DNA from 2 places in the Cohnella abietis genome. Region 2 is predicted to be linked to the other one. Evidence: riboswitches for the same ligand, from Rfam matches in the RefSeq annotation. Region 2 holds a riboswitch; the other holds the start of a gene.
The links. Region 2 has a riboswitch for ZMP and ZTP ahead of KCTCHS21_RS27940 (TIGR01440 family protein). Riboswitches for the same ligand answer to the same signal wherever they lie in the genome.
Positions count from the first base shown of each region.

Region 1 (6,725 bases), 2.7 Mb from region 2:
CATCGCCCTTGTCTCCTACCATTTTGGCGGGAAAGAAAATATGTTTGGAGCATTATTCGATCATTTCTTTCCTAACGATCAGTTGTCCAAAATAGATCCGACTTTGGATCCTGCTGGGGGAGTTAGGCTCATAGTGAGCGAAGTGACCAAATTTCGTTACAACGATTACCAGCTAATTGGGATCATTCAGCAGGAAATCATTATGGATACTGAACGCATTCAGAAAATTCGCCAGCATGTCATGCCGATCTGGCTGCGACTGCGGAGTTGGCTCGAGCAAGGGAGAGAGCAGGGGATATTCCAGTTCCATTCCTTGGATACGGCTTTAATGTCGATCGTAGGTACATTATTGTTCCATAGGCATACGAAATACTGGTCTACCTTGTTTGAAAACACGCAACCGCCAATGGAAGATATGATTGAGGATATGACCGTATTCATATTGGGCGGACTGCAATATAAGCTGAATAGGCTTTAATGGATACTGTGCGTGAGGTAACAAAACAGGCAGACGATGGGGGCAACCGTCTTCTGCTTGTTTTTGCATTGGAGAAACTATTGATCCTTTGCTTCTGCGATCACTTCTGCCTGCACAGGAGGAAGCGGATTGCGTTTGATTGTGACCTCTTGGAACAAGATCTTGTTGGAAATGAAATAATCCGGCGTCTTGCGATGGGAATGGAACTCGCGGAACGCTTAGCTTCTAGTCCACGCTTGGATATCATCCATTGAATTCCAGTTAGTAACGACCGAAACCTCATCATATTCCGCTGTATTTTGCTTGAGCAAAACCTCTAAGCCTAAAAAACCTTCCATGCCCTCTACTTAGCCAATTCTGTCGAAACGCTCGATAAGCTTATCGCCGTTGCCGTTCCCTTATATTAGATCTGTTCGTAACAATAATCATCGTTGCATCCTCCTCATAATTTTTAGGTATAGGAATAATAACAGGGTAATTGTACTCAAAGCTGGCCTTCGCTTCAATTTCATATACCTGCCGTAAGGGTCGTGTAGCTGACGAGCAAATCATAGGACTGTCCTCGAAATCTTTTTGCAAGCGCAATAGGGACTTGGTGTAAATATGGGAAACAAGTATTAAATGAGTTTAATACAGTGATGAATAAAAGGGATATTAACTTAGGAATATTAAAGTATCTAAAATTGATGTCATTTTGGAAAAGAAGGGGATTAATAGAAATGGCTAAATAGATTATGCTAGATCATAAAGAAGTAATCGTATAAGATCAAGAAAATTTAGTGGATTGTGATTGGAAAATTAGGGGGTTAGACATGAATACTGAACAAATGTATTTGGAAAGTGCAAAAAAACAATTTCTTTACTACAAAACATTAGGAGAAGCAGCTATTAATCAAGTCGATTCAGAACAGTTATTTGAGACTTTTAATGACGATTCTAATAGCATCGCAACTATAGTAAAACACTTGTGGGGAAATATGCTTTCAAGGTGGACAGATTTTTTAATCAGTGACGGAGAAAAGTCTTGGAGAGATAGAGATTCGGAATTTGAGAATGATATTGAAACGAAAGATGAGCTTTTAAAGAAATGGGACGAAGGCTGGACATGTCTACTGAATGCAATAGATTCCATTACAACTGATCAATTATTACAAATTGTGTATATTCGCAATGAAGGACATACAATTATTGAGGCCATTAATAGACAGTTAGCACATTATCCATATCACGTCGGACAGATTGTTTATGCTGCAAAAATGTTAAATAAGAGTAGCTGGAAAAGCCTATCTGTTCCAAAGAATGGCTCTAAACAATATAATAACGATAAATTCTCAAAAGAAAGAGCTATAAAAAATTTTATAGATGAAGAACTGAACAAATCGAAATAAATTATTAACGGTACTTGCCAATAATCACTTCAAATATTTGTGTGTACAAAAAGCTAATTGTGCCGTTCGGTGGCATTACAGAGTAGACCAAAGGTACAATCCTATAGCTCAAAGCAACAAAAAGCAACTGAGAGTAATTAGTTGCTTTTTGTTGCTTCCTTGTTTGAATACACGTACTTTTTAAGTGTTGTCCAGTTTAATTCCTTGCATTGAATCTGTCATTCGAAAGGAAGCAATAACTCACATTCCGTTAGGTATCTTCCGGATTTCTAAAAGAAAGTCTATCTTTTGATTCCAGCTGTTCGAATGCAGTGTTCGCAGTGTGATATGACCTGAAAGGGGAGATGATGCTCGATCTATTACCCGGACGAAAGCTTGTGGATTTACGTGCATATGCCGAGCACCATCCGGATTCCTGTGCTGACACCTTGTACAGTTGTGATGGACTTATCACACATGGATCAGCGAATGTTTTCCAAAGGCTTTTCGAATCGCCGATCGCTTTAACGTATATGGCTATATGATAGAGGCTCTCAATTCTAAGGGGTGCATTTCATTACGCTCTGCAGGCTTTTTTTATCGAGGAAAGAATTGGTACAGAATTAAAAGAGCCCCTTCATGGCAGATCATGAGGGGGGGATACTTAAGTTGATGTAACGGATATATAGCATCATGTCATCAGGCTGCCGAAGGCTCAAGCCGGGTTTTATGGGGAAAATTTATATTAGCGGATATTTGTCAGTGTAAAAGTAAAAAGCGAAGAACGAACCTAAATCTAGGCAACTGCATAGTGTGAAAAAGAGTGATATTTCAGATCTGCGGAGGTTATGTGATGAGTTATCAATATCCAGCAACTCAAGAACGAGTTCTGTACCACGCGGACCCTAACGTAGTTACTACTTTAAGGTCAATTCGGGATCGTGTATATCAAATATCCAGCACGCATTTAAATCAACGAGTACATGTTCAGACCCTAGACGGTAATACCTACGAAGGTGTAATTGTACATGTCGATAGTAGACACGTTTGTATAAGGGTTTCACAACCATCAGGACAACGTGCCTTCTTTGGTCCTAGTGAGGCGGCGATTCTTACTTTAGTGCTCTTCGAATTGCTTGTTATCGTTTTGTTGGCATGAATACTGTTAAGGTAACTAGATTTAAGTAAATTGAACCGATACGTACTAGCTTTGTAATTACAGTAACTGTTCAGCTATCGGGCAGTAGAGCATTGTAGCCTTTGGTGTTGTTTAAGCCATGGTCATAATTGATTTTACTAGCAGTAATTGCTATTATAGGAAGTAATTTAGAACTTATATGTGACTGGCGAAGCATGGGGATCCATGAGGAAGCATATAAGTTGGAGCCGTACGCCTGGGCAGAGGTAAGGGGAATTTCCCCTTACCTCTTTATGTTTACTCGAGAGGAGCAAGAGCAGTGAAAACAGTTCAACAAGATTTGTTTGAAAATCCATATCCCGGAAGAACGCTTATCGTAGGAATGACTCCTTCCGGGTCGCATTATGTACAGGTGTATTGGATTATGGGGAGAAGCACGAACAGCCGCAACCGCGTCTTTGAACTGGATGGATGGAGCGTAAAGAACAAAGCACTTGATCCCGCACAAATGGAAGATCCATCACTAATTATTTATTATCCTATTCGACATTGGGAGAACGTGCACATTGTCTCGAATGGTGATCAAACTGATACTATCTATGATGGGTTGCAGCATAACCGGACCTTCGAACAATCGTTAATGCTTCGAGAGTTTGAACCTGACGCTCCACACTTTACACCGAGAATTTCAGCCGTGATTAACACAGACCTTAAACAGTACAGTTTGTCGATTTTAAAAACACATGAAAACGACCCTTCAGTTTGCTTACGTAATAGTTATCAATACAGCAAGTTTAAGAGTGGCATTGGTCACTGCATTCACACGTATAACTCTGAGCAGAATGGTGTACTAAAGCCATTTGAAGGTGATCCTTTCGAAGTACCACTATTCGATTCAAATAATGAAATAGCAGACTTTTACTGGGAACGTATCAATGCTGAAAACAAAATCGCATTGTTGGTAAAGTTTATTAATGTTTCAAATCAAGATATTCAATTCCAAATTCGAAATAAGCATTCAACTAACGGGACACTATAGCTCAATAAGCAACTAGAACGAGGCTGTCGGCAAGGATCGGCAGTCTCGTTGCGCTAACAGGGAGGATAGTTTAGTTATTCCTTGAATACTACAATGAGTGAATAGAATTTACGAAGATTTTTGAAAACCAGAATCTCATTTGAGGTGTAGTTTATTTTGGAGAACTTACAGTTTTTATTTAAGGACCCAATAACTCAACAATCAGAATTAAGCCCTGGATACGATGATCATGCAAGTGATGTGTGGCTTGTAAAAACAGAGAATGAAGAGGTTGTTGTCCGAACAACAAGAATGTTAGAGAGACCTAATAATGACTTTTGGTATGGATGTAATAAGTTGTTCGGGGTTGACCCAAGAAATGTCCATGAGATGGAGTATATTAATAACACCTTGAGAAAGTTCAGCACTATTCCTATTCCTAAAGTAATAAGAAAAGGAAGCATGAACGAAAGACAATTTGTTGTTGTAGAAAAACTAGAAGGGGGAGTTTGTCGTTCTTTTGACGATCAGCCACAATCATTAATTGAAAGTTTAGGCGAGGGAATAGCAAGTATACATAAATATAAATCCGATTATGTAGGAACAGCTTCAGGTAGGTTCAGAACACCTATAAAGAATTTCCATGATGAGTTAATTGCTACCATAAGTGAGTTGGCTAGAATTTATTACAAAAATGACATACAAGCACAAAAGTTACTCCCTAAAATGATAGATATGCTTAAGGCTTTACCTACTCCAACTCACTCGTCATTTGTTCTAGTCGATATGGACCCTTCACAATTTATTACTAATAGTGAAGTAATCACAGGTCTCGTTGACACAGAAGTGTATGTATTAGGTCCAAGGGAATTAGATTTCATTGGTCTGGAATATTTAATGAATAAGCATTCCGCGGATATATTTAAAAATGCTTATCATAAACATTTATCTCTACCTGATTTGGAGTTGTATAGAGTCCCATATCGCTTCTTTTATCGTTTACTAAGAGTTCAAGGTAGCGTAGATTGGGACGAATGGTTAAATCACCCTAAGTTATTTTAATTGATCATTCTTGTGGTACTCTCGTTTTATTCAACTAAAGGGGAACTATAGCTCAATAAACAACCAGAACGAGGCTACCGACATGGATCGGTAGCCTCGTTGAGCTAACTGGCAGTTTAGCGCAACTTTCCATTATTTGGTGTCGTATAAGAAGTGAAAAGGATAACGGCTATAGAGTGAAGAGTGAGAAACTTTTAGGGAGTGAACAAATGTGAGGATGAATTCTATAAACACTAGAATATTGATTGGTATGATTTTTTTCGTTTGTGTAGTGGCAGGTGCAGTGGCGTTCCAAAGCACTTTTGCTAAAAGCGCAATTAATCAGAGCCCCACAAATCCTCCTAACTATCCCGAAAATGAAATTGGGCAGACATACGGTTCTGCTGAAGAAGCCACTCCCGTTGAAATGCTACCTGACTTAATCCATGTAGGAAGTGTTAATGGTCTTGCAGGATATGTGCTGAAAAAAGATTATCTCGGTGAACTTGGTCGTGATGTCCAATTGTATGATGCTGATGGGAAAACCATAATTGGTTCTTTTCATATTGGCGCTAAGAATATGGACTATCCTAAAAATAAAAACGGACAGACATACGGTTCTGTCGCAAATGCTACGTCTCCAGAAACGGAACCTGAATTAATCAATGCTATAGGTTTGGATGGCACACAAGGATATGTGCTGAAAAAAGACATAGACGGTGAGCAACCAAAATCACCCGAGGAAGCCATTGCGATACAGAACAGTAGATCACCAGGTGGTCGTGATATTCCGCTGTATGACGTTGATGGTGAAACCGTAATTGGTGTATTTCATGTTGGAGGAAAGTGAAATATAGAATGTTCAAGAGCTATGCTAACGAGGAACTATACCACAATAATCATCGGGAAAAGGCAGTTTAGTGCAATAGTTTACTTGCCTGTATCCTTTTAAAAGAGGTGACGTTAAGCTTGGAGAGAAATAAAATTGAAGTTTTCTTCAGAAAAAAGGTAAGAATTATAACGACGTCTGGAGCAGTATATTTGGATACATCCTTGATTGGAGCCCTGATGGACAAGACTTCATCGAGATTGAAGAATTGGAACCGTATTCTGCGGGAGTTATGGATATCAACATAATAAAGAGCATTATCAGAGTTAATTTACAATAAATTGTTCAAGCTATTAAGCTGAAGGGGAACAATAGCTCAATAAACAACCAGAACGAGGCTGCCGACATGGATCGGTAGCCTCGTTGAGCTGGGCGGGTTAGTTTAAAAATAAAAAGCATACTGTAAGAATCCGTAAATGGTAATTTTAAGAAAATACTTGAAAAGGGATTAGTTGGGCTGATTTATCCTAAAATTGTAATTATGATGATGGTGAAGTAGACCGTTTTTACCCGAATAAAAAACAAAAATATATGTGGCACTTTTGGGGGAAACCTGAAGAACTAAAGGTTCATTAAAACTAATGGGTATTAGCAAAGAATCAGAAGAAAAAACCACTGTAATTGAAGCCTTAGAATTAGGTGGACCTAATAATGGAGCTGACGGACACACTCCTTTACAAATGTCATTACCTTCACCTGGTTTTTGGAGATTAGATGCTTATTTCGGTAATAAATTTTTTGATAGTATTACGGTTCAAGTACACGATCTAAAATGAATAATTATCGTTACGCTC
Region 1 covers NZ_AP019400.1:3,660,059-3,666,783, reverse strand. Annotated here, with positions in the region: gene KCTCHS21_RS15870 (TetR/AcrR family transcriptional regulator) at 1-478, shown strand, start outside; partial or broken gene isdG (heme oxygenase) at 556-907, opposite strand; gene KCTCHS21_RS15860 (DUF1572 family protein) at 1,291-1,866, shown strand; partial or broken gene KCTCHS21_RS31155 (transposase) at 2,193-2,401, shown strand; ZMP/ZTP riboswitch at 3,175-3,252, shown strand; gene KCTCHS21_RS15855 (IMP cyclohydrolase) at 3,303-4,022, shown strand; gene KCTCHS21_RS15850 (phosphotransferase) at 4,179-5,063, shown strand; gene KCTCHS21_RS15845 (hypothetical protein) at 5,281-5,892, shown strand; gene KCTCHS21_RS15840 (hypothetical protein) at 6,513-6,707, shown strand.
Region 1: another riboswitch for ZMP and ZTP. It lies ahead of KCTCHS21_RS15855 (IMP cyclohydrolase); the one in region 2 lies ahead of KCTCHS21_RS27940 (TIGR01440 family protein).

Region 2 (6,725 bases):
GCGGCAGGTGGACATGAAGTAGTCGTCTAAAATCCTGCATAGAGTTATCCTTAGTAAGTTACTGCCCTGGTGTGCATGTTCATCTTTTCATCCGCATATGTTTGAAAAGAGGACAAGGTACAATGCACGTATGTGACAACCATTCATTACACGAATGGTCGCACAGAGGGGGACAAACTATGTTTGACGTGTCCGCGGCGGCAACCGGACAAATACTAACGATAATCTTGATGGCGATTGCTCTGGGTATGGATGCTTTCTCGTTGGGGGTTGGAATCGGCTTGAAGGGCGTTCGACTACTTGATATCCTTAAGCTAAGCTCCATTATCGCCCTTTTCCATGTTCTGATGCCACTTGGTGGAATGATTACTGGGCAATATGTAAGTGGATTACTGGGAGGGATTGCGACCTCTGCGGCAGGTGCGTTACTTTTATTGCTCGGGGGACATATGGTATACAGCTCCATTCGAGGAGGAGCGGTGCATTCCTTTGATCACCGTACGATATGGGGGATGCTCGTCTTTTCCGTTAGCGTGAGCATTGATTCTTTTTCAGTTGGTGTTTCTTTAGGGATGTTTTCCGCACACGTGCTTCTTACGGTTCTGATGTTTGGTTTGTTCGGGGGATTAATGAGTGTGCTCGGTTTGATGATAGGAAGAAGGGCGAGCCGTTCCATGGGAGGATATGGAGAGGCACTTGGCGGTGTCATTTTGTTCGCATTTGGTCTATTATTTCTAGTATGAGCTTCAAAACTCAACCAAGAGTACTGGGGGGGAGAAAATGAACCGAGTTTTAATTGTATGTACGGGTAATACTTGCCGAAGTCCGATGGCCGAAGCCATGCTTAAGGATTTGGCCGAGCGTAGCGGAAAGCCGATAGAAATTCGTTCTGCTGGTGTTGCTACTGCTAACGGGTTACCAATTTCTTCTCACGCAGCTGTGACACTTAGAAAACGAAACCTTGCTTTGCCTGGAGCATCTACGATGTTGTCGGCAGATGAGGTTGTTTGGGCAAATTTAATATTAACAATGACTGCCGGACATAAACGAGCGATTTTGCAGCGTTTTCCCGAAGCTTTGTCCAAGACCTTTACGCTTAAGGAATATGCTTTGCGGGGAGACCCTGTCATGGATGATGTGGCCGAGGCTGAGCAATTGTACTCAGAGTGGCAGGTTAGACAAGCCTTAGGCCAGAACCTAAGCACGGAACAGCGTGCACGTCTGTTCGAGCTCCAACGCAACATACCCGACTTTGACATCGCGGACCCGTTCGGAGGTCCCTTAACACTATATGAGCAATGCGCAGATGAGATAGAAGATATTTTATTGACATTAGTCGACAAGCTAGACTCAGATTTCAAAGATCGGTGATTGATTTTTGCTTCGTCCTTGGTTATGATAAAGCTACAACTTCAAGGTTCCGATGTAACTGGCGACGACAAGTGGAGCAAACCACGGTGGAGCATCGGAATGACGGCCGGTCGCCTGGGCAAAGAGCAACGTGCGTAAGCACGTGTGCTCTTTTTTGACTTTATTTGCTGAAATCCTAGGTGTGAAGGAGATGGTCCAGCGTCCTTAACATACTTTGGCCCAGCTGTTTGAGACAGGTGAATTCAGGTATAATACCCTTATTGTCATCTGTGCGACAGCCAAGCTATAGGGAGGTCTTGTCATGGCTTCAAATTCTCAATTTATAGCCGATCAAGTGGAGCTTTTGCTTTCTGAACTGGTGCAAACGAGTGGATTGCGCGCAGGGCAGATGATCGTGATGGGAGTCAGTACAAGTGAGGTGCAGGGTCATCATATCGGCACTTTGGGCACGGAGATTGTAGCAGAGCAAATTCACATCGGTGTTCAGAAGGCTCGGGAGCAATTTGATTTTCAAGTGGTATGGCAATGCTGCGAGCATTTGAACCGAGCACTTGTAACCGAGCGTGTCCTAGCGGAAGCGCAAGGCTGGACGGAAGTGTCTGCTGTACCTGTTCCCAAGGCTGGTGGTTCGATGGCTTCATTCGCCTATCGGCAGATGAAAGATCCTTGTCTGGTGGAATACGTTCAGGTTCATGCTGGAATGGATATCGGCGAGACAATGATTGGGATGCACCTTCGTCCTGTTGCTGTGCCACTGAGACCAACAATTCGCTTGATTGGTCAGGCGAGAGTGAATATGGCAATGACTCGTCCGAGATTGATTGGTGGGTCACGCGCTGAATATTTCTTGCCAGATAAGCAAGCCAGTGAGCTTTTGAAACAATCACCTAGCAATGAAGTAATGCCGAAAATTTGTGATTAATGAAATAAAATTATAAAACATTTGGGAGGATTTACTACTATGTTGGAAAACTTACGTAAGCAGGACCCTGAAATTGTTAAAGCTCTTAACTTGGAATTGCAGCGTCAACGTGACAATATTGAATTGATTGCCTCTGAAAATATCGTAAGTGAAGCGGTTCTGGAAGCGATGGGTACCGTGCTGACAAACAAGTATGCAGAAGGCTATCCAGGCAAGCGTTACTATGGCGGTTGTGAGTATGTAGACATTCCTGAACAAATCGCTCGTGACCGTGCGAAGGAATTGTTTGGTGCAGAGCATGCTAACGTACAGCCTCACTCTGGCGCACAAGCGAATTTGGCTGTTTACTTGGCAGTACTTAAGCCAGGAGATACAGTTCTGGGTATGAATCTTGCTCATGGCGGACATTTAACACATGGTAACCCTGCCAATGCTTCAGGTTTGCTATATAACTTCGTTGCATATGGTGTAGATGAGAAAACTTTCACGATTGACTATGATGAAGTGCGCAAAGCTGCTTTCAAGCACCGTCCTCGTCTTATCGTTGCTGGTGCATCCGCATACCCTCGTACGATTGATTTCGCTAAACTGGGTCAAATCGCTAATGACGTAGGCGCTCTATTCATGGTTGATATGGCTCATATTGCAGGATTGGTTGCTGGTGGTGAGCACCCGAGTCCAGTACCACATGCACATTTTGTTACAACAACGACTCACAAAACCCTTCGTGGACCACGCGGCGGTTTGATCCTTTGTCGCCAGCCTTGGGCGGCTGCAATTGATAAAGCAGTATTCCCAGGTACGCAAGGCGGACCGCTTATGCACATCATCGCTGCTAAAGCAGTAGCTTTCGGCGAAGCTCTTGAGCCGTCCTTTAAAGATTACGCTCGTAACGTTGTTGTTAATGCTAAAGCATTGGCTGAAGCTCTTGTTGCTGAAGGCTTAAACATTGTGTCTGGAGGAACAGACAACCACTTGATGCTGATCGATACTCGCAGCTTGAACATTACTGGTAAAGTGGCTGAGCACGTTCTGGATTCCGTAGCCATCACAGTTAACAAGAACGCAATTCCTTTTGACCCAACTAGTCCGTTCGTTACTAGCGGTATTCGGATTGGTACTCCTGCTGTTACTACTCGCGGTATGGGAACAGAAGATATGAAAACTATTGCTAAAGTTATCGCTCTAACACTGAAAAACCCGGAAGATCAGGCGACGCTTGAGAAAGCGCGTGGACTTGTAGCTGAGCTGTCTAGCAGATATCCACTTTACCCGACATTAGGGTATTAATTCTGGATTAAAATAGCATCATTGATTTATGATGAACAAACCGGGAGCCAATTCACATTGGTTTCCGGTTTGTTGTTGTTTTACAGCCAATCATTCAAAAATAAGCCTCTGATTCGACGAATGGAATAGCTTTTGATGCTTGTGAGGGAGATTGACGGATGTTATGCACCCATTCGGAGACAATGATATAATGTACGGGCAAGATACATAGGGAAGCGACCGATAAAATGTAGAACGAAATAGATCTATCGGTTCGTATGAGAAAGGGAAGAACATTATGGGGCAACTCGTCATTTGCGATCATCCGCTGATTCAACACAAAGTAACTTTTATTCGTGACAAAATGACCAATACAAAACAATTTCGCGAGCTAGTCGATGAAGTGTCCATGCTTATGGCTTACGAAATTACGAGGGATGTTCAGCTTTCACCTGTGCGGGTGGATACGCCAGTACAGACAACGGAAGGTAAGGTAATTGCCGGAAGAATGCTGGGGCTGATTCCTATTCTTAGAGCTGGGCTCGGAATGGTTGACGGAGTACTGAGAATTATTCCTTCCGCTAAGGTTGGGCACATTGGGTTGTATAGAGATCATGAAACCTTACAGCCAGTCGAGTACTATTGCAGTCTTCCATCGGACGTTACAGAGAGGGAACTGATCGTCATTGATCCTATGCTCGCAACTGGGGGGTCGGCGAATGCGGCACTTGATATGCTGAAAAAGAGAGGCTGTCGACCAACGAAGCTGATGTGCCTGATTGCTGCGCCAGAAGGGGTTAAGGCAGTACAGGAGCAGCATCCGGAAATTGATATTTACTTGGCAGCTTTAGACGAGAGATTAAATGAGCATGGCTATATCGTGCCAGGTCTTGGAGACGCAGGCGATCGGCTATATGGAACGAAGTAGCAATGTGTGTGAAAGATGCGTTTATTCTTGCCATGAAAACAAGCGCGCGGTAGTGTTGCAGTGTTTGGGCATGTTATAAGGGGAGATAACTAGAGTGAGCAATAAAATAAAAGTAATGACGATTTTTGGGGTCCGTCCTGAGGCTATCAAGATGGCTCCGCTTATACTGGAGCTTCAGAAGTATCCCGAGCAGATAGAGCCTCTAGTATGCGTGACGGCACAGCACCGCCAGATGCTGGATCAGGTGCTAGAGGTATTCGCTATTAAACCAGATTACGATCTGGATATTATGCAGGCAAGTCAGACTCTGAATGATATTTCTATACGTGTGCTTCAAGGGCTTGAGCCCGTGCTAAGAGAAGCAAAGCCGGACATAGTGCTCGTTCACGGTGATACGCTAACGACTTTCTTAGCTAGCTATGCAGCGTTCATGCAGCAAATTAAGGTAGGCCATGTCGAAGCAGGCTTACGCACATGGAATAAGCTTTCCCCCTACCCCGAGGAAATGAACCGACAGCTGACTGGTGTTTTAGCTGATTTGCATTTCGCTCCTACGCAATGGTCAGCAGGTAATCTACGTAAAGAAAACAAAAGCGAAGATCAGATTTATATTACAGGCAACACCGTTACCGATGTATTTCAATACACAGTAAAATCTGATTTCACACATCCTGTCCTAGATTGGGCAGCGGGTAAGAGACTTATCCTAATGACAGCGCACCGCCGCGAATCGCAAGGTGAACCACATCGTCAGATTTTCCGTGCAGTTAAGCGGATTGCTGACGAATTCGAGGATATTGCAATCGTCTATCCGGTTCATCCAAGCCCGGCAGTACGGGGCCCCGCTCAAGAGATTCTTGGCAACCATCCCCGCATCAAGCTAATTGACCCTCTTGATGTTGTTGAGCTTCATAACTTCTATCCACATACCCACCTCATCTTAACTGATTCTGGTGGTCTGCAGGAAGAAGCCCCGTCCTATGGTGTTCCAGTTCTCGTCCTAAGGGATACGACAGAGCGTCCAGAAGGAATTGGTGCAGGTACGCTTGAGCTAGTTGGAACGGATGAAGAGAAGGTTTATAGCCGGGCACACGCATTGCTTACTGACCCGAATCTCTATGCTCAAATGAGTCAAGCGGCAAATCCATATGGAGATGGACAAGCTTCTAAGAGGATTGTTGCCTCCATTCTTCATCATTTTCTTCATTTGAAGCGGCCTGAACAATTCTCTCGCTAATCATTTTACTCGGACTATTTTTGCCAATTTTCGTAAAGTCGGTTCCGCTTGGTTGGGAAAACAAGGGGAGCGCATTTATTAAAGAGGCTGAAACGTACAGCGTACAGCGGAACTGTATGGTTTGGAAGTCCGAGAACTCCCGTTATTAGAGGGTTTGTGCAGTTGACGTTCACATAAAATTTGAATTTCGTTTAATTGACAAATGGGCTAAAGCAAAGCTACAATATATCGTGGAACATGGGTAGAAAGGGCTTACGCGAGCCTCTTAGACTCAAGGTGACGAAGGAGTGACGAATCGTGGCGAATTCCCCGCAACGGACCCCGCAAGATGATAATCCTTGGCGGGCAGCCGGACTCGTTATGGCCATCGGCGCAGAGCTAGCCATATTAATCGGTCTCGGTTGGTGGTTAGGCGTTATGTATGATGATAGCAACGGCACTGAGTACGGTTATTTGACCGGATTCATTGTTGGACTGATTGCGGGAATCGGTTCTGCCGTAGGGCTTATCCGCAAATATGCGGGGGGCAAGAAGTTATGATGGATGATTTACCAGTAGTTACGCGCAAGATCAGTCGTATTATGTTCTTTTTTTTGTTCTTAGGTTGCTTAGGCTGGGCCATTCGTCCAGAGCTTAAGGCAGTCTTCGGTGGCTTTCTAATTGGAGCGTTAGGTAGTCTTCTGTTTACGTGGCAGCTTGCTTGGAAAATCGTTCGTATAGCGGACATGGCAGTCGGGGGAAGAAGAGCCCGCGGATTCGGATTTATGACCCGTGCAGCGCTCGCCTTACTCGCAGCTGTAATCTCGGTACGAACGCTTGGTTACAATCCGGCGGCAACAGTAGCAGGTTTAATTATGGCTCCAATGGCAACACTCGTACTGGGTTTAACGTCCATTCGCCGCATGCGTGGTGGACATCCCTCCGATGAAAGGGGTGAAAAGCAATAGTATGGATCATTTAGTACCCATTATTAAGGTTTTTGGCATCGAATTCGATTT
Region 2 covers NZ_AP019400.1:6,364,308-6,371,032, reverse strand. Annotated here, with positions in the region: gene KCTCHS21_RS27955 (L-threonylcarbamoyladenylate synthase) at 1-30, shown strand, start outside; gene KCTCHS21_RS27950 (manganese efflux pump MntP) at 180-743, shown strand; gene KCTCHS21_RS27945 (low molecular weight protein arginine phosphatase) at 781-1,371, shown strand; ZMP/ZTP riboswitch at 1,416-1,498, shown strand; gene KCTCHS21_RS27940 (TIGR01440 family protein) at 1,673-2,293, shown strand; gene KCTCHS21_RS27935 (serine hydroxymethyltransferase) at 2,336-3,583, shown strand; gene upp (uracil phosphoribosyltransferase) at 3,861-4,490, shown strand; gene wecB (non-hydrolyzing UDP-N-acetylglucosamine 2-epimerase) at 4,606-5,727, shown strand; gene KCTCHS21_RS27920 (AtpZ/AtpI family protein) at 6,025-6,267, shown strand; gene KCTCHS21_RS27915 (ATP synthase subunit I) at 6,264-6,674, shown strand; gene atpB (F0F1 ATP synthase subunit A) at 6,652-6,725, shown strand, end outside.